2 linked regions of the Tistrella bauzanensis genome follow. The protein of the gene in region 1 binds, or shares a complex with, the protein of each later gene. Links are inferred from orthologs where the notes say so. Each region holds a gene or a part of one and is shown in the gene's direction. Other genes may lie near its edges. The genes, in order: dnaN and IEW15_RS21340.

What was found.
Region 2: the proteins of dnaN (region 1) and IEW15_RS21340 are in contact, whole or in part, in a cryo-EM structure (PDB 8GIZ), measured with the Escherichia coli proteins. The link is inferred for Tistrella bauzanensis from one-to-one orthologs.

Annotation. Positions count from the first base shown.
Region 1 is NZ_BMDZ01000050.1:421-10,192, reverse strand. Bases 3,833-6,655 are described here. They hold dnaN (DNA polymerase III subunit beta), read left to right. Parts: upstream 3,833-4,594; coding sequence 4,595-5,716; downstream 5,717-6,655. Other genes in these bases: recF (DNA replication/repair protein RecF), read left to right, coding at 5,770-6,655; dnaA (chromosomal replication initiator protein DnaA), read left to right, coding at 3,833-4,407. Outside these bases: IEW15_RS18120 (enoyl-CoA hydratase), read left to right, coding at 118-891; rpsT (30S ribosomal protein S20), read left to right, coding at 1,068-1,337; IEW15_RS18110 (rhodanese-like domain-containing protein), read left to right, coding at 1,986-2,456; more of dnaA, read left to right, coding at 2,563-3,832; more of recF, read left to right, coding at 6,656-6,975; gyrB (DNA topoisomerase (ATP-hydrolyzing) subunit B), read left to right, coding at 7,119-9,623; IEW15_RS18080 (hypothetical protein), read left to right, coding at 9,626-9,772. UniProt on the Escherichia coli protein: Confers DNA tethering and processivity to DNA polymerases and other proteins. Acts as a clamp, forming a ring around DNA (a reaction catalyzed by the clamp-loading complex) which diffuses in an ATP-independent manner freely and bidirectionally along dsDNA.
Region 2 is NZ_BMDZ01000071.1:15,132-23,851, forward strand. The notes cover bases 5,654-8,655. They hold IEW15_RS21340 (DNA polymerase III subunit gamma/tau), read left to right. Parts: upstream 5,654-6,051; coding sequence 6,052-8,259; downstream 8,260-8,655. Other genes in these bases: nudC (NAD(+) diphosphatase), read right to left, coding at 5,654-5,731; IEW15_RS21345 (YbaB/EbfC family nucleoid-associated protein), read left to right, coding at 8,384-8,655. In the rest of the region: IEW15_RS21305 (ArnT family glycosyltransferase), read right to left, coding at 1-1,229; IEW15_RS21310 (lipid-A-disaccharide synthase N-terminal domain-containing protein), read right to left, coding at 1,226-1,582; IEW15_RS21315 (glycosyltransferase family 2 protein), read right to left, coding at 1,579-2,466; IEW15_RS21320 (sensor histidine kinase), read right to left, coding at 2,563-4,050; IEW15_RS21325 (response regulator transcription factor), read right to left, coding at 4,043-4,756; more of nudC, read right to left, coding at 4,760-5,653; more of IEW15_RS21345, read left to right, coding at 8,656-8,707. UniProt on the Escherichia coli protein: Part of the beta sliding clamp loading complex, which hydrolyzes ATP to load the beta clamp onto primed DNA to form the DNA replication pre-initiation complex.

The DNA of each region.
Region 1 (9,772 bases):
ACGGCGCCGGCACCACAGGACTTGCCAGACAATTCAGCCGTCGAGAGGGAGCCGCCGCCTGCGGGCGTGCCCCGCTCCTCAAGACGTCAGGCGGGATCGCGGAGGGAGCAAGACCCCATGTCCTACAAGACCATCATCGTCGACACGCGCGGCGCCGTGGGCATCGTTCAGTTGAACCGGCCCAAGGCGCTGAACGCGCTGTGTGCCGAACTGATCGAGGAACTGAATGCGGCGCTGGACGCCTATGAGGCGGACCCCGAGATCGGCGCGATCATCGTCACCGGCAGCGAGAAGGCATTCGCCGCCGGTGCCGATATCAAGGAGATGCTGCCGAAGTCGTTCCAGGACGTCTATATGGAAGACTTCATCTCGCGCTGGGAGCGGATCACCCGCTGCAAGAAGCCGGTCATCGCCGCGGTGTCGGGCTATGCGCTGGGCGGCGGCTGCGAACTGGCCATGATGTGCGATTTCATTCTCGCGGCCGAGAATGCGAAATTCGGCCAGCCCGAAATCAATCTGGGCACCATTCCCGGATCGGGCGGCACTCAGCGTCTGACCCGGTTCGTCGGCAAGTCGAAGGCCATGGAAATGTGCCTGACCGGCCGGATGATGGATGCCGAGGAAGCCGAGCGGGCCGGGCTGGTCAGCCGGATCGTGCCGGTGACCGATCTGATGGACGAGGCGCTGAAGGTGGCCCAGGCCATCGCCGCCAAGTCGCTGCCATCGGTGATGATGGCGAAGGAGGCGGTGAACGCCGCCTACGAGACCACGCTGACCCAGGGTGTGCGGTTCGAGCGCCGCCTGTTCCATTCCAGCTTCGCCCTCGACGACCGCCGCGAGGGCATGACCGCCTTCTCGGAAAAGCGCGAGCCGCAGTTCAGGAACCGCTGAGCCGCCGCCACGGCCGTATGCTGAAAGGCTGCGGTGGCATTGCCACAATCGGCGCCGCTCCGTCGGCGCCGGTTTCGGCTTTGCCGATAACGTCTTGACTCATGTCCGGCGCGCACCTATCGTCTGCCGCCTGAGTTTCCTTTTGTTCCCAGACCGATCCGAAGGGCCGACCCCTTATGGCCAATCATGACTCCGCCAAGAAGCGTATCCGCCGCAACGCGCGCCGGGCCGAAATCAATGGCGACCGTATCAGCCGCATCCGGACCTTCGTGAAGAAGGTCGAGAAGGCCCTGCTTCAGGGCGATAAGGATGCAGCCGTTGCCGCTTTCGCCGTTGCCGAGCCGGAACTGCGCCGTGGCGTCAACAAGGGCGTTCTGCACGCCAATACCGCGTCTCGCAAGATCTCGCGCCTCAGCGCGCGGGTGAAGGGTCTGGCCCAGGCCTGATCCGGCCCCGGAGCCGGCCGGGTGCAGACCTGGTCCGGTTTCGAGCTTGCGTCAGACTGTGATCTGTCCTGCGGGGCCGGCATCGGTTCCCGTCGTCCAGGCATCTGATTCGTCGGCGTTGTCCGGTTGAATCAGGCCTGCGGCCGGCTGGAATCTGCAGGCCGGACCTAGCCGTTCAACGCACGGCATGCGTTCATCGCGTGCCGTGCGTTGTCGCGTCTGGGCGTCGTCTTGTAGCAAATGACCGCGTTCACATTTCGGTCCCATTGCCAGCCGGACGGGCGGGGGCTAGTCTAGCCTCATCGAATGCAGGTCCGTACCGATGCGGGTGTGGCCCACTGGTTCCGATGTCGTCGATGCCCTGAGCGGCCGGCAGCCTTGGCCTTTATGGTCGCGGGCGGCCCGGGCGCACAGCCGGGGTATCATCCGGCATGCGGCTGCCGGCCCGGGGATGCCCGGTCACAAGCCGACCTGCTCCCCAAGACACAAGTGGATGAAGGCGCTTCGCGGTTCGATGCAGTGGCATTGAGCCTCGCCGGATACGCTTTGCCCGCAGACCGATTGCCAGTTGCCGGCTGTCGCGGCATCGTTCGGCCCATCCTTCATCCTTTTCGTCCAGATCTGCCAGAGGAGCCACGAGGCGACGCCATGGCCAGCACCGATGACATCCGCCTGAATGCCGCCGCCCGCACCGGTGCCCATGCCGGCTACGCCGGCGACGTGACGCCTGAAGAGGCATGGTCGCTTCTTGAGCAGCATCCCGATGCTGTTCTGGTCGACGTGCGCACCCGTGAGGAGTGGATGTTCGTGGGTCTGCCGGCCCTGCAATCTCTGGGCAAGGAACCAAGGCTGATCTCGTGGCAGGTCTGGCCGCAGATGGCACAGAACCACGATTTCACCGGCACCCTGGCCGAGGCCGGTATCGGCCCTGATCAGCCGGTGGTGTTTCTGTGCCGCAGCGGCGGGCGGTCACGGGCGGCGGCGATGGCCGCCACCAGCGCCGGCTATACCGCGGCCTTCAACATCGAGGGCGGCTTCGAAGGCGATGTGGGTGAAGACGGGCATCGCGGCACGGTGAACGGCTGGAAGGCGGCGGGGCTGCCCTGGTTCCAGAACTGACGCCACCGCCCGTCACCGCCGCGCCGCTGTCCGGAAGGGGGCGGCGTGGTTGCCGTTCGTCCGCATGAAGCCGGGCGACCCCCGCCAATTGCGACTGCCGTTGCCCATGACCCCGGTTTCCGATCCCGCCGACTTTGCCGAATACGAGGCGCAATGGGGCCGCGTTCGTGATGCGCTCCGCAGCGAATTCGGCGACGCCGCCTTTTATTCCTGGCTGAAGCCCCTGTCGCTGGCTGCCGTGACCGAGGGCCGCGTGACGATCGCGGTGCCGACGCGGTTCATGCGCGACTGGGTCGTATCGCATTATGCCGATCGTATCCGCGTGCTGTGGTCGTGGGAAAATCCGGCGGTCCGCCGGGTGGACATCTCGGTCGCCGGTGCCTGGGGGGCTGCCGATCCGGCATCGGCCAAGGCCGCCGCCGCCGCCAGGGCCGCCGGTGCCAAGGCTGCCGACGATGATGCCGTCGCTCCGGTTGTGCCGCCGGCAGCCAACGGCCCCCGCTCGGGCGGGGCTGCCATCTATAACGGTGAAGGTTACAACGGCGAGGGCCGTGGCGGCATTTCCGGCGGCTATGTGACCGGCGGCTATGGCGGTGGCGCGCCGCTGCCGCCGCGCAGCAGCAAGCCGTCGCCGGTGCCGGCCGGCCAGTCGCGGGCGGGCGGGGGGCCGGCGAATCAGCCGGGCAGCCATCAGCCCCCGGGGCACCAGCCTGGAAGTCACCAGTCCGGAGGTCACCAGTCCGGAGGTCACCAGTCCACGGGCCATAACGCTTCGGGGCGCGGGCCGTCCGGCCATGACGGCACAGGTTCCGGTCCCGTGGCCTATGGGGCGGGCCGCAACGGCCGCAGTGGTGCCCAGGCGGCGCCGATGTCCGAGGCCGAAGCCGATGCCGAGGCCAGCCACCGCGCGGCGGAACGCATCGATCAGTGGTCGGCCGGTCTGGATCCGCGCTTCACTTTCGACAATTTCGTCTGCGGCAAGCCGAACGAACTGGCCCATGCCGCGGCGCTCCGGGTGGCGGAAAGCGAAACCGTACAGTTCAACCCGCTGTTCCTGTATGGCGGTGTCGGCCTTGGCAAGACCCATCTTATGCATGCCATCGCATGGCATATCCGCGGCCGCAACCCGCGGCGCAAGGTGGTGTACATGTCGGCCGAGAAGTTTATGTACGAATTCATCCGGGCGCTGCGCTACAAGGATACGATGGCGTTCAAGGAGCAGTTCCGCTCGGTCGACGTGCTGATGATCGATGACGTGCAGTTCATCAGCGGCAAGGATTCGACTCAGGAGGAATTCTTCCACACTTTCAACGCTCTGGTGGACCAGAACCGGCAGATCGTGGTGTCGGGCGACCGCTCGCCATCGGATCTGGACGGGATGGAGGAGCGGCTGCGCTCGCGCCTCGGCTGGGGCATGGTCGCCGATATCCACCCCACCACCTATGAACTCAGGCTGGGCATCCTGCAGCAGAAGGCCGATCAGCTGGGTGCCGTGGTGCCGGGCAAGGTTCTGGAATTCCTGGCCCACAAGATCGCCTCCAACGTCCGCGAGCTTGAGGGCGCACTGAACCGGGTGGTGGCGCATGCCACCCTGGTCGGCCGCGCGATCACGCTTGAGACCACACAGGAGGTGCTGCAGGATCTGCTGCGTGCCAATGAGCGCCGGCTGACCATCGAGGACATCCAGAAGCGGGTGGCCGAGCACTTCAACATCCGGGTGTCGGACATGCATTCCGCCCGCCGCTCGCGGGCGATCGCCCGGCCCCGGCAGGTGGCGATGTATCTGGCCAAGCAATTGACCCAGTCCAGCCTGCCGGAGATCGGCCGAAAATTCGGCGGCCGCGACCATACCACCGTGATGCATGCGGTGAAAAAGGTCGAGGAACTGGGCAGCCAGGACAGCAGCTTCGCCGACGATATCGAGCTGCTGCGGCGGATGCTGGAAAGCTGAACCGCAGCGCGCGGGGAATGCCCGCAAAGCTGGCGATGCAACTGGCTTGCAGTTATACTCTCAGGCCCCGGCGGGCCTGGAGTTCCGGCCCGCCACGAACCCCTGAACCTGCCGGCCGGGCGTGCCCCAAGCCGATTGACGTCCGTTCCCGCCACCCAAGCGGAAACAGCCCTCACCGGGAGCGCACATGAAGCTTTCCATCGAACGCGCCGCCTTGCTCCGTGCGCTCACTCACGTGCAGAGCGTCGTCGAGCGCCGCAACACCATACCGATCCTGGCCAATGTCCAGTTCGAGGCCGACGCATCGGGCGCGCTGCGCCTGACCGCGACCGATCTGGACCTGTCGGTGGTCGAGGAGGTGCCGGCGACGGTGGTCCAGGCGGGGCGGACCACGGTGCCCGCCCATACCCTTCACGACATTGTCCGCAAGCTGCCCGACGGCGCCGAGATCGAGCTGGCGCTCGATGCCGCCAAGGGCCAGATGAAGCTGTCGGCGGGGCGCTATGCCTCGGCGCTGTCGGTGCTGCCGGCCGAAGACTTCCCTGAGATCGCCGAGGGCAATCTGCCGTTTGCCTTCCATCTGTCGGCCACCGACCTGAAGCGGCTGATCGACAAGACCCGGTTCGCGATTTCGACCGAAGAGACCCGCTATTACCTGAACGGCATCTATCTCCATGTCGCCGAAAGCCCGGATGGCCGGCGGCTGCGCGCGGTGGCGACCGATGGTCACCGTCTGGCGCGGGTGGAGAGCGAGGTGCCGGAGGGTGCGGCCGGCATGCCGGGCGTGATCGTGCCGCGCAAGGCGGTGGGCGAGCTGCGCAAGCTGATCGACGAGATCGAGGACGAGGTGGCGGTGGCCTTGTCGGAAACCAAGATCCGGTTCGCCTTCGGCCGCGTGGTGCTGACCTCGAAGCTGATCGACGGGTCGTTCCCGGATTATGAGCGGGTGATCCCGGCCGGCAACGACAAGATCGTGCGCATCGACGGCAAGCCCTTCGCGGCCGCGGTCGACCGGGTGGCGACGATTTCCAGCGAGAAGTCGCGGGCAGTGCGTTTCGCGCTCAGCGATGGCCGGCTGGATCTGGCGGTGACCAGCCCCGATCACGGCTCGGCGAGCGAAGAGCTGACGGTCGATTACGAGGGGCAGCACATCGAGATCGGCTTCAACTCGCGCTATGTGCTCGATGTGGCCGGTCAGATCGACGGCGACCTGATGGAGATGGCGATCGCCGACGGAGCCTCGCCGGTGGTGATCCGCGACACCGCGGATGCCGGTGCCCTGTATGTGCTGATGCCGATGCGGATTTGATCACGTCCGATCCCACGTTTCCCGACACCCCATATCAGCCCGGCGGGTCCGCAGTGCCCGGTGGCGCAGGCGATACTGTGCCGGCGCTGACCCGGCTGGTGCTGACCGGCTTTCGCAACTATGCCGGGCTGCGGCTGGCGCTCGATCCCCGGCCGGTGGTGCTGACCGGCGCCAATGGCGCCGGCAAGACCAATCTGCTGGAAGCGGTGTCGATGCTGGCGCCCGGGCGCGGCCTGCGCGGTGCCCGGTTGGCAGATATGGACCGCTTGGCCGATATGGACCGTCTGGCCGCGATGGATCATCGGGATGAGACGGGTCATCTGGGCGGAACGGGCCATACCGGTGCCGGTTGGGCGGTGGCGGCAACGGTGCGGACCGGCGACGGGCCGGTCGAGGCCGGCACCGGTCTGGCCGGCGGCGGGGGGGAGCGGGAACGCCGGGTGGTGCGGATCGACGGCCGCAATGCCAGTGCCGCGGAACTCGGCCGGCGCTGGTCGGTCTTGTGGGTGACGCCGTTGATGGACCGACTGTTCATCGATAGCGCCGGCAACCGGCGGCGGTTCTTCGACCGGCTGGTCTATGGCCTGGATCCCGACCATGCCGGGCGGATCGCCGCCTATGAGCAGGCGATGCGCGAACGCGCCCGGCTGTTGCGCGACGGCCGCCGCGACCCGGCATGGCTGGCTGCGCTGGAAGCCACGATGGCGGCCAAGGGGGTTGCGATCGCGGCGGCGCGGCTGGGTTTCATGCGCCAGTTGAAGGCGGTTCTGGCTGCGGGCGACGGGGCTTTCCCACGCGCGCGGATTGCGATTGAGGGCGAGGTGGAGGCGGCTCTGGCCGTGGAACCCGCCCTGGCGGTTGAAGACCGGCTGGCCGCAAGGCTGGCCGAGTGCCGCGGTCAGGATGCCGAGGCCGGGGGCACCCGGGTCGGCCCGCACCGCAGCGATCTGGTGGTGACCCATGATGCCGGCGGCATGCCGGCCGCGCGGTGTTCCACCGGCGAACAGAAGGCGCTGCTGCTGGCGATCGTGCTGGCGGTGGCGCGGCTGAAACGGACAGTGGAGGGATCGGCCCCGATCCTGCTGCTGGACGAGGTCGCAGCCCATCTCGATGCCGAGCGGCGCACAGCACTCTATGACGTGCTGGTGACGCTCGGTTCCCAGGCCTGGCTCACCGGCACCGACCGACCGCTGTTTGCGGGGCTGGAGGGACGGGCTCAATTCTTGCGGATCGCCGATGCCTCGGCGATGCGCGAATGAGCACGCGTCATGGATGGCTGGTCTCCCGGCCGTCCGGCAGGATCATGGGCGTCTCCACGGCGGAGGCCCGTTCATGACCGGCGACGCGCGCGCATGCCCCAGACCGAGGAAGCCCCATGGCCGAGGATGATGGAACCGGTTCGATGACAGAGCAGCCCGCACACTCCCAGTCCGAGACTGCCATCGCAGCCACGTCCTATGGTGCCGACTCGATCAAGGTTCTGCGTGGCCTGGATGCCGTGCGCAAGCGCCCGGGCATGTATATCGGCGACACCGACGACGGCTCGGGCCTGCACCACATGGTCTATGAGGTGGTCGACAACGCCATCGACGAGGCGTTGGCCGGCTGGTGCGATCAGGTCCATGTGGTGCTGAACGGCGACGGATCGGTGACGGTCCGCGACAATGGCCGCGGCATCCCGGTCGATATCCATGACGAGGAAGGCGTGTCGGCGGCTCAGGTCATCATGACCCAGCTGCATGCCGGCGGTAAGTTCGACCAGAATTCCTACAAGGTGTCGGGCGGCCTGCATGGCGTGGGCGTGTCGGTGGTGAACGCGCTGTCGGAATGGCTGGAACTCAGGATCTGGCGCGCCGGCAATGAACACTATATGCGCTTCAAGATGGGCGAGGCGGTCCAGCCGCTGGAGATTGTCGGCCAGAGTGGCGACAAGACCGGCAGTGAAATCACCTTCATGCCGTCGACCGAGATCTTCACCCAGGTGAATTTCGATGCGGCGACGCTGGAGCGTCGGCTGCGCGAGCTCGCCTTCCTGAATTCGGGCGTGACCATCGAATTCGTCGACAGCCGCACCGATACCCCGGTCAGCCACCGTATGCATTACGACGGCGGCATCGAGGCTTTCGTGCGCTATCTGGACCGCAGCAAATCGCCGATGCATGGCACCCCGATCACGGTATCCGGCGAGCGCGCCGGCATCATGGTCGAAGTGTCGATGCAGTGGAATGACAGCTATCACGAGAACGTGCTGTGTTTCACCAACAACATCCCGCAGCGTGACGGCGGCACCCATCTGGCCGGGTTCCGCGCGGCGCTGACCCGCACCATCAACGCCTATGCCACGTCATCGGGTATCGCCAAGCGCGAGAAGGTGTCGGTGTCGGGCGAGGATGCGCGCGAGGGGCTGACCTGCGTGCTGTCGGTGAAGGTGCCGGACCCGAAATTCTCGTCGCAGACCAAGGACAAGCTGGTCAGTTCCGAGGTGAAGCCGGCGGTCGAGAATCTGGTCGGCGAACGGCTCGACCAGTGGTTCGAGGAGCATCCCCAGGACGCCCGCGCGATCGTGGGCAAGGTGGTCGAGGCGGCGGTGGCGCGTGAGGCCGCGCGCAAGGCCCGCGAACTGACCCGGCGCAAGAGCGCGCTGGACATCACCAGCCTGCCCGGCAAGCTGGCCGATTGTCAGGAACGCGACCCCGCCAAATCCGAAATCTTCCTGGTCGAGGGTGACTCGGCAGGCGGATCGGCCAAGCAGGGCCGCAACCGCGCCAATCAGGCGATCCTGCCGCTGCGCGGCAAGATCCTGAATGTCGAGCGGGCGCGGTTCGACAAGATGTTGAGTTCCGCTGAAATCGGCACGCTGATCTCGGCGCTGGGCTGCGGCATCGGCCGGGACGATTTTAACGCCGACAAGCTGCGCTATCACAAGATCATCATCATGACCGACGCAGACGTGGACGGAAGCCATATCCGCACCCTGCTGCTGACCTTTTTCTATCGTCAGATGCCTGAACTGATCCGGCGTGGTCATCTGTACATCGCCCAGCCGCCGCTGTACCGCATCAAGCGCGGGACCAGCGAGGTCTATCTGAAGGGCGAGCTGGCGCTTGAAAACCACCTGATCGGCCAGTCGCTGCAGGATGCCGTATTGACCCTGCATTCGGGCGCCCAGCGTGCCGGCGGCGATCTGCGCACGGTGGTGGAGCGTGCCCGCGACGTCGCCAATCAGTTGAAGGCGATCGCACGGCGGGCGCCGCTCTGGCTGCTGGAGGAAGCGGCATTGTCGGGCGCGTTGTCGGAAGCCTCTTTCGCCGATGCGGTCGCGGCCGAACAGGCTGGCCGGATCCTGATCGCCCGGCTGGACGCGCGGTCGAACGAGCATGACCGCGGCTGGAGCTATGCGGTGGAGACCAGCGCGCCGGAAGGCGAGGCCGGCGGCACCGGCCCGGTGCCGCGCGCGGGTGAGGTGCGCCGCATCCGGGTGCGCCGCGAACTGCGCGGCATGCAGGAGAGCTATACGATCGAGGCGGCGCTGTCGCGCGGTGGTGAGGCCCGGCTGATCAGCCGCTATCTGGCGGAGCTTGCCGGCGTGTTCGACGGCCCGGCCCGCATCGCCTTCGACAAGGGCCGCGAGGTGCGTGTCGCCACGCCGACCCAGCTTTTCGAGGCGGTGCTGGAAGCCGGACGGCGCGGCATTCAGGTGCAGCGCTACAAGGGTCTGGGCGAGATGAACGCCGACCAGTTGTGGGAAACCACCATGGACCCCAACAGCCGCACCCTGCTTCAGGTGCGCGTCAACCATGCCGACGAGGCCGACGAGATCTTCACGACCCTGATGGGCGACGTGGTGGAGCCCCGCCGCAATTTCATTCAGGACAATGCGCTGAACGTGTCCAATCTGGATGTGTGATCATGACGGATGATGCGCTGCGGGGCGGCAGGACGTTCTTTCAGGACGCCTTGCTCGTCCTCGCCGATGCATCGCGTCGATTGGAAGAGGCAGGCATCGCGCGGCCGGTGCTGGTTGGTGGTGCGGCGGTGGAGTTCTACACCGCTTCA
Region 2 (8,720 bases), on another replicon or contig:
GCCGCCGCCCCGGCCAGACCCACAGCCAGCGCCGGCAGCACCCATGCTCTCCGCAGCGCCGCCGTCATCCGGCGCGGCCACCGCCGGCCCGCCGGCAGTCGGGCGTCGTCAGGGCCGGCAGCGGCGGCCGCAGGTGCGGCAAAGCGCGCGATCAGCAGCGCCAGAGGGGGCAGCATCGGCAGCAGATAGTGGATCTGCTTGGCGCTCACCAGGCTCATCACCAGAACCGCGCCCGCCACCACCACCAGAAGAAGCCGGCCGGCGTCGTCCGGCCGCGCGGAATGGCGAAGCGCCGCCAGCAGCGCCGGGCCGCGCGCCAGCCACACGAACAGGAACGGCAGCACCATTGCCGGCGCCACAGCCGGATAGAACCACCAGGGCCGTGCGTGGTCGAAGGCCTGCACCACCCGGCCGGCCGTCTGCCCCCACAGCAGCATCCGCGCGAAATCGGGGCCGCCGGCCATGGCGGCCGGCAGAGCCCAGGCCAGCAGCATGGCGATCCCGCCAAGGCTGGCCAGCGCGCCACCGGCGGCGAAGCGTCGCCAGCCGCGCACCGGCCGGCGCGCGCCGCCGGCATCGACGGCCACGGGCACCCAGACCGGCGCCGCCAGCAGCGCCGGCAGCACGAACACCGCCGCCACCGGCCCCTTGGCCAGCAGCCCCAGCTCCAGCCCCGCCGCCATCAGCGCCCAGTCGCGCCGCCGGCCACGGGTGGCGCCGCCATAGAGGCCGGTCAATGCCAGCACCACGCCCAGCGCCACCGGCACATCGAACATCACCAGGGTTGCAAAGACGGTCATCGGCCCCATCGCCACCAGCAGCGGCAGGGCCAGCCCCGCCACCCCCGGCCGGTCGGGCCACAGCCGCCGGCCCAGGCCATGCGTCGCCGCCAGCAATGCCGCCAGAAACAGGAACGGCACCGCGCGCGCGCCGGTCTCCGACACCCCGGTCAGCGCCCAGACCAGCCGGATCGCCCAGAACAGCAGCGGCGGCTTGTGAGTATAGCCGCTGCCATCCAGATGCGGCACCAGCACGCTGCCCGACCGGGCCATGTCCCAGGCCACGGTCAGATAGCGGGTTTCATCCACCGGCAAGGGCGGGCGCAGGGCGATGGTCACCACCGCCAGCGCCAGAACCATCGATGCCGCCAGGACGATATCGCCCCATGCGGCCCCCAGACCGACGCCCGTATGGCCGCGGCTGCCGGGCCGTCTTACCGCCATCGTCATGCCGCCGTCATCCTCCGGTCGGCGGCATCGGGCTGCCGGCTTTTCCGGATCAGCACCAGGTTGCGCAGATACACCACCAGCCCCACGCCCTGGCCGGCAATGAACACCGGGTCACCGCGCTTGATCGCATAAACGAACAACAACGCGCCGCCGCCCAGGCTCAGATACCAGAACACCACCGGGATATAGCTGTGGCGGCGGCGCTCGCTCGCCAGCCACTGCACCATGAACCGTGCCGAAAACAGCGACTGGCCGGCAAAGCCCACCACAAGCCACAGATCGATCCCCCACAGATCGGGCATCCAGCCGGGTCCGGGGTTCAGGGCATCCATGATGGTCAGAATCAGGCTCATGCCACCGCCTCACCCTTGCGCGAAGCGGCACGTGCGACATCGATCAACGGCTTCGGCACCGGCACCAGATCGGGCCGCGCACCCTCGGCGGCGACCACCGCCGCACCGATCGGGTCGATCGGCCGCAGCCGCGCCTGCAACCATGCCACGCCGGCCATATCGATCACGCCCTGAACCGCGCGGGTGATGGTGCGATACTTCGATCGTCCGCCCCGGCGCCGACGATCGGTCACGGTCACCGAGACCACCCGGCCGCCGGCGGCGGTCATCAGGCTGGGCAGAAACCGGTGGGCATGGTCGAACAGCGGCAGCGACAGCAGGTCGGCGCGGGCGATCACCCGCAGGCCGCAGCCACTGTCGGGTGTGCCGTCCGACAGTGCCCGGCTGCGGATGCCATTGGCGACCAGCGACACCAGCTTGCGCCACGCCCCGTCGGCGCGGCCCACCCGATGACCGGCCACCATCACACCGCAACCGGTTTCGCCCGCCTCTGCCAGCCAGCGCCGGATCAGGCGCGCCAGATCGGCGGGATCGTTCTGACCGTCGGCGTCCAGGGTGGCTATCACCAGCCCGCGCGCCATGCGGGCACCGGTCACCATCGCGGCGCTCTGGCCGCGCCCGCGATCGTGGCTCCGCACCACCAGCCGCCGGTCCACCGATGCCGCGGCGCTCAGCAGCCGGGGCGATCCGTCGGTGCTGCCGTCATCGACCGCGATGATCTCGTATCCGGCGACATCGACGATGCCATCGGCAAAGGCGCTGTGGATTTCGGCGATCAGCGGCAGGATCGCCGCCGCCTCGTCGCGTACCGGCAGCACCACGCTGAACAGCGGCTCCCCGTTCAGAGGCACGCTCAGCGGCGCGGAATGCGGGCTCGGGGGCATGGCAGGGGCCTCGCCTTCAGGGGGTGGAGGTGCGGCGATGCCGAAGCGGCATCGCCATCGCCGTCCCAACCCTAGGCGCCGGCACTTACCCCTGCCTTACGCAGGCCCCATGTCCGCCCGACCGGTCGACACCGGGCGGTCGACCGGCGGAAACCGCAACCGGAAGCAGGCGCCACCCGCCGGGCCGTCCCCCACCGACACCCCGGCACCATGGGCATCGGCGATCCGCTGCACGATCGCAAGGCCGAGCCCCGCGCCGTCGCCGCGCCGGCGATCCGCCCGCCAGAAGCGTTCGAAGATCCGGTCGCGGCGGTCCTGCGGGATGCCCGGCCCGTCATCCTCGACCAGCAGTTCGGCGCCGGCGCCGTGGGCGGGCGCCAGCACCCGCACCGTCACCGTGCCGCCGGCCGGACAATGAGCCAGGCCGTTTTCCACCAGATTGCGCAGCAGCCGCGCCAATGGCTCGGGGCGACCGCGCACCATCACCGGCAGCCCGGCGCCATCCAGCGCCAGGCTGCGGCCGCGCTGCACCGCCAGCGGCGCCAGATCGGCCAGCACGTCGCGGCCGATCGCCGCCAGATCCGCCCGCTCATCGGCCTCGATCGCCAGCGTGTCGACCTCGGCCAGCCGCAGAAGCTGTCCGGCCAGCCGGGCCAGCCGGTCGAAATCCGGGGCCAGCAGCCGCGCCTGATCGGCCGGCAGCGTCGCCTCCACCCGCGCCCGCAGCGCGGCGATGGGCGTGCGCAGTTCATGGGCGGCATCGGCGATGAAGCTGCGCTGATGGTCGAGCGCCCCGTCCAGCCGGTCCAGCGCCCGGTCGATCGCCTCCACCAGCGGCGCCACCTCGCGCGGCAGATCGGCCGGCTTCAACCCGTCGGCCAGCCGCACGCCGCTGGTCGCGGGGCCGATCCGCGCGGCGCGGGCCGACAGCCGCCGCAACGGCGCCAGCCCGTCGCGGATCGTCCACAAGGTCACCGCGATCAGCACCGTGAACGCCCCCACCACCCACCAGGCGGCGGTTTCCAGAAACTCTTCGATCAGGCTGTCGGCCAGCACATCGGGGTGATCGGGGCCCTGGCCCACCTGCAGCATCATCGCCCGGTCGCCCAGCATCACCACAAAGCCGGCGCCGGTCAGGCTGCGGCCGCCATCGGTGATGGTTCGAAACGGGGCGCCCAGATCCGGCAATCCGTGCGGATCACCCGGCGAGGTGGCCGCCGGCATATCGCCGATGTCGGCCAACGGCCCGTCGATGCCGGCCGACCCCAGCACCAGCCGGCCGGCGCCATCGACCAGCGCGAAGGCCTGATTGCCGGCCGGGTCACCATAGAGCGCCGCCACCGCCGGCGGCGGTGTGAACACCGGCCGACCCGTCACATCCACATCCCCCGTCATGTCCAGAAAACGCATGATCTGCCGGGCCTGCGCCTGCAGCGACTGATCGTCCAGATCGTTGCGCACATCCTGAAGCTCCAGCACCAGCACCGTCAGGATCGCGCCCAGCACCAGCACCGCCGCCAACACCGCGCGCAACGCCACCCGGCGGGCCAGCGACCAGCCGCCGGGGGGCGCCCGGTCAGCCATGCCCTCCCCCGCCATCGCCAACCCCGCCATCGCCATCCCCGCCATCCAGCAGATAGCCCAGGCCGCGCAGGGTGTGGATGCGCACCGACGATCCGGCCGCATCCAGCCGCTTGCGCAACCGATGCACCAGCACCTCCAGGGTGTTGGCGCTGGCGGCATCGTCGAAGCCGTACACCGCCTCTTCGGCGGCATCCTTGGGCACCACCCGGCCCTGGCGGCGCAACAGCACTTCCAGCAGCCCGGTCTCGCGCCGGCCCAGCGACACCACCCGGCCATTCACCCGGGTCTCGCGGCCGATGGTGTCGAACGACAGATCGCCGCAGGTGATGTCCACGCCCAGCGTGCCGCCGGGCCGTCGCATCAGCGCCCGCAGCCGCGCCACCAGTTCCGGCATGGCGAAGGGCTTGGGCAGATAGTCGTCGGCGCCCCGGTCCAGCCCCGCCACCCGGTCGCGGATGCCATCGCGCGCGGTCAGGATCAGCACCGCCACGGTCAGGCCCCGGCCGCGCCAGCGGCGCACAAGGTCCAGCCCGTCGATATCGGGCAGGCCCAGATCCAGCACCACCGCATCGAACCGGCTCACCGCCAGCGCCGCCTCGGCGCCCTCGCCATCCTCCACCCGATCGAGGGCGAACCCCGCCTGCGTCAGCCCCAATGTCACGGCCTCGGCCAGACGATCGTCATCCTCGACCAGCAGAACCCGCATCGGTCAGCGCTCCGCCATCCATTCGTCGATCAGGCGACGGGCGATCGAGATCCGGTGCGGCAGGGTCACCGGCGACAATTCCGGGTCGCGCAGTTCATCGCGATGCACCCACAGCGCGTCTTCCAGCTCGTGATGGTCGATATCCAGCGGCCCGCCTTCCAGCACCTCGGCGCGGAACCCCACCATCAGCGAGGCCGGAAACGGCCAGGGCTGGCTGTGGCGATAGCTGACCCTGCCGATCCTCAGGCCCACCTCTTCCATCATCTCGCGGCGCACGCACTCCTCCAGGCTTTCGCCCGGCTCCAGAAACCCCGCCAGAGTGGAATACATCCCGGCCGGAAAGCGCGGCTGGCGGCCCAGCACGCACCAGTCGTCCTTCACCGCCAGCATGATCACGGCCGGATCGGTGCGCGGAAAATGCTCGGTGCCGCAGGTCTCCGACGTGCAGCGGCGGACATGGCCGCCCTGGCGCGCCTCGGTCGGCGCCCCGCACACGCCGCAGAACCGGTGCCGGCGGTGCCAATGCGCCATCGCCCGGCCATAGGCGACCAGCGCCGCCTGCTGATCGTCGAGGGTCGATGCCGCCTGCCGCAGATCCACCGGTGCCGCGGCGGCGATGTCCATCGCCGGATCATCCAACCGCAATCCGCCAAGCAGCCCGGCCAGATCCTCGACCCGGGTGATGTCCACCGCGAACAGCGGCCGGCCATCCACATCGCCCAGATAGACCGGCGGATCGTCCAGCAGATCGTGCGCCACCTGCATCAGCCCGGCCAGATCGGCCAGCAACGCGACGACGGCACCGCCCCCCATCGGCACCACCACGGTCTGGTCGCGCCAGATCAGCACGGTGCGGGCCTCAGGCGCCGTCTGACGGGCGGACAGCCAGGCATCGTCGCGGCGATGGCGGCCGGCGCGGTCGATGCGCAGGCCGGCCAGGACGTTCGGGCGATCGGGATCATAGGGGTCATACATGGTCTGGACCTCGGAACGCAGCGTCGTATTCAGGGCTCTTGGCGGCAATGTCCGGGACGATAGCACGCGGCCGCGCCACTGTCCCCGCGCGGCATCGGCCGCATAGCGGGCTTGCAAAGCCGGGACACGATCCCCATAGTGCACCCCGGAAGGCTGGCGCGGGCGGAGAGCCTCGCCAAACCGGTCAGGGCCGGAAGGCAGCAGCCGTAACGAGTTCGCGATCCGGGTCGCTGTCCAGTCTTCCACCTCTTCATCTCGCCCACCTCTTCATCTCGTCGCGGGCCAAGGCCCGCCAGCCAGAGACGCGACCGGAACCCGGCATGACCGCATCCGACAGTGCCGCAGAGCCAGCCCCAGCCGCCATCGCGGCCGGTGGCGCCACGGCACCGGATGCAGGCGCAGTCCACGCACAGGCAGGCGGCGCCGAATACCGGGTGCTCGCCCGCAAATACCGCCCCCGCACCTTCGCCGAGTTGATCGGCCAGGACGCCCTGGTCCGCACCCTGACCAATGCGATCGAGACCGGCCGCCTGGCCCATGCCTTTCTGCTCACCGGTGTCCGCGGTGTCGGCAAGACCTCGACCGCGCGGATCATCGCGCGCGCGCTGAACTGCACCGGGCCCGACGGCACCGGCGGCCCCACGCCAGCACCTTGCGGCGTGTGCGAGACCTGCCGGCTGATCGTGGAAGACCGCCATGTCGACGTGCTGGAGATGGACGCCGCCAGCCGCACCGGCGTCAACGACATCCGCGAGATCATCGAGGGCGTGCGCTACCGCCCGGTCGGTGCGCGCTTCAAGATCTATATCATCGACGAGGTTCACATGCTGTCGACCAGCGCGTTCAACGCGCTGTTGAAGACGCTTGAGGAACCGCCGCCGCATGTGAAATTCATCTTCGCCACCACCGAGTTGCGCAAGGTGCCGGTCACCGTGCTGTCGCGCTGCCAGCGCTTCGACCTGAAGCGGGTCGAGCCCGAGGTGCTGACCGCCCATTTCGCCCGCATCGCCGGCATCGAGGGCGCCGGGATCGACGAGGCCGCCCTGGCGCTGATCGCGCGCGCGGCCGATGGCTCGGTGCGCGACGGGCTGTCGCTGCTCGATCAGGCGATCGCCCATGGCGCCGGCGCCGTCACCGAGGTCCAGGTCCGCGACATGCTGGGGCTGGCCGACCGGGCGGTCGTGATCGACCTTCTCGACCGCACCCTTGGTGGCGACATCGCGGCGGCACTCGACATCATGGAGGATCAGGCCCGCGCCGGCGCCGATCCGGCGGTGATCGTCGAAGACATGCTGGCCCTGGTTCATCTGATGACCCGGGTGAAGCTGGCCGGCACCGGCGGCCGTGGGCCGGTGCTGACCGCATCGGAACGCGGCGCCGCCACCCGCATCGCCGGCCGGGTCGGCATGGCCCATCTGGGCCGCGCCTGGCAGATGCTGATGAAGGGGTTGAGCGAGGTCCGCATGGCGCCGGTGCCGCAGGCGGCCGCCGAGATGGTGGTCATCCGCCTGGCCCATGCCGCCGACCTGCCCGACCCGGCCGAGCTTGCCCGGATGCTCGACCGGATGAAGGCCGAGGGCGGGCCACCGCCCCGCCCTAGCCCGGCCGCCGGGGCGCATGCGCCGACCCCGGCGGCGCCAGACCGGCGCCCGACCACCCCGCCCGCGGCCGTGCCGCCGACCCCCGCTGCCGCCCCCCGGCCGATTGCCCCCCGGCCGCCCGCCCCTCTGACGCCCGCCCCTCTGCCAGCCGTCTCTCATCCGGATGTCGTGCAACCGGTGGCACGTCCACCGGCGCCGTCTGCCCCTGCCGTGCCGATGCCCGCACCAGCGCCGAAGCCTGCCACAAAGGTAGAACCGGCCGCCCCGACGGCAGAACCGCAGCCAGTGCCCCGGCCAGCCCCCGGCCCGGCGCCCAGGGCCGAGGCCCCGCCCGAGGCCGATACCGCCCCCCTGCTGGATGATGTGGTGCGTGACCGGCTCGACCGCTGGCGCGAGATCATCGATCTGCTGCGCCGGCATCGCGAGATCCGGATCGTGCCCGAGTTGCGCGGCATGGCCCATATCGCCGAGATCAGCGTCACCGCCGCCGAACGCCGGCTGGTGCTGGCCTTCGAGCCCGGCGCCGACAGCGGGCTTGCCCAGAAGTTGCAGGATGTTCTGGGTCGGATCGACGATGCGCCCTGGACGGTGCGCAATGCCGCGGTGATGGGCGACCCGGCCCTGGTCGCCGCCGCCCGCGCCACCCCCACTCTGGTGCAGTATGACGAGATGCGCCGCCGCCGGATGATGGCGCTGGCCCGCCGGCATCCGATGGTGTCGGCGGTGTTCAGCGCCTTCCCGGGTGCGACGCTGGAAGAGGTGACGCCGATCTTCGCGACCGCCACCACCGATGCCTCGGCCGGCGGCACCGCCATCGACCGTCTGGATGCCGAAATCTTTGGCGACGGCATCGACGAAGACGCTTATGGCGCCGGCGACGAGGACAGCGCCGGGGCAGATTACGATGCCCGCTTCGGCGATTTCTAGGCCACGCCCCGCCGTTTTACGCCCGGCGCGCGGCGAATGGATGGCGCGGGACTGGCGCCACCCCCATCCCCCGCCTTATATACACCCCAACCACCATGCCCCCATGTCCCAGGAGCCCCGTGCGATGCGCAATATCGGCCAGTTGATGAAGCAGGCCCAGAAGATGCAGTCGAAGATGGCCGAGATGCAGGAGCAGCTTGGTCAGGTGGAGATTTCCGGCCAGTCCGGCGGCGGCATGGTCACCGCGGTGATGACCGGCAAGTCTGAATTGCGCAGCCTCAAGATCGATCCCAAGCTGGTCGATGCCGAAGAGGTCGAGATGCTTGAAGACCTGATCGTCGCCGCCGTCAATGACGCGAAGAAGAAGGTCGAGGTCTTCGTGAACGACGAGATGCAGAAGATGACCGGCGGCCTGAGCATCCCCGGCATGGGCAATCTGCCGTTCTGAGAACCGACGGAAC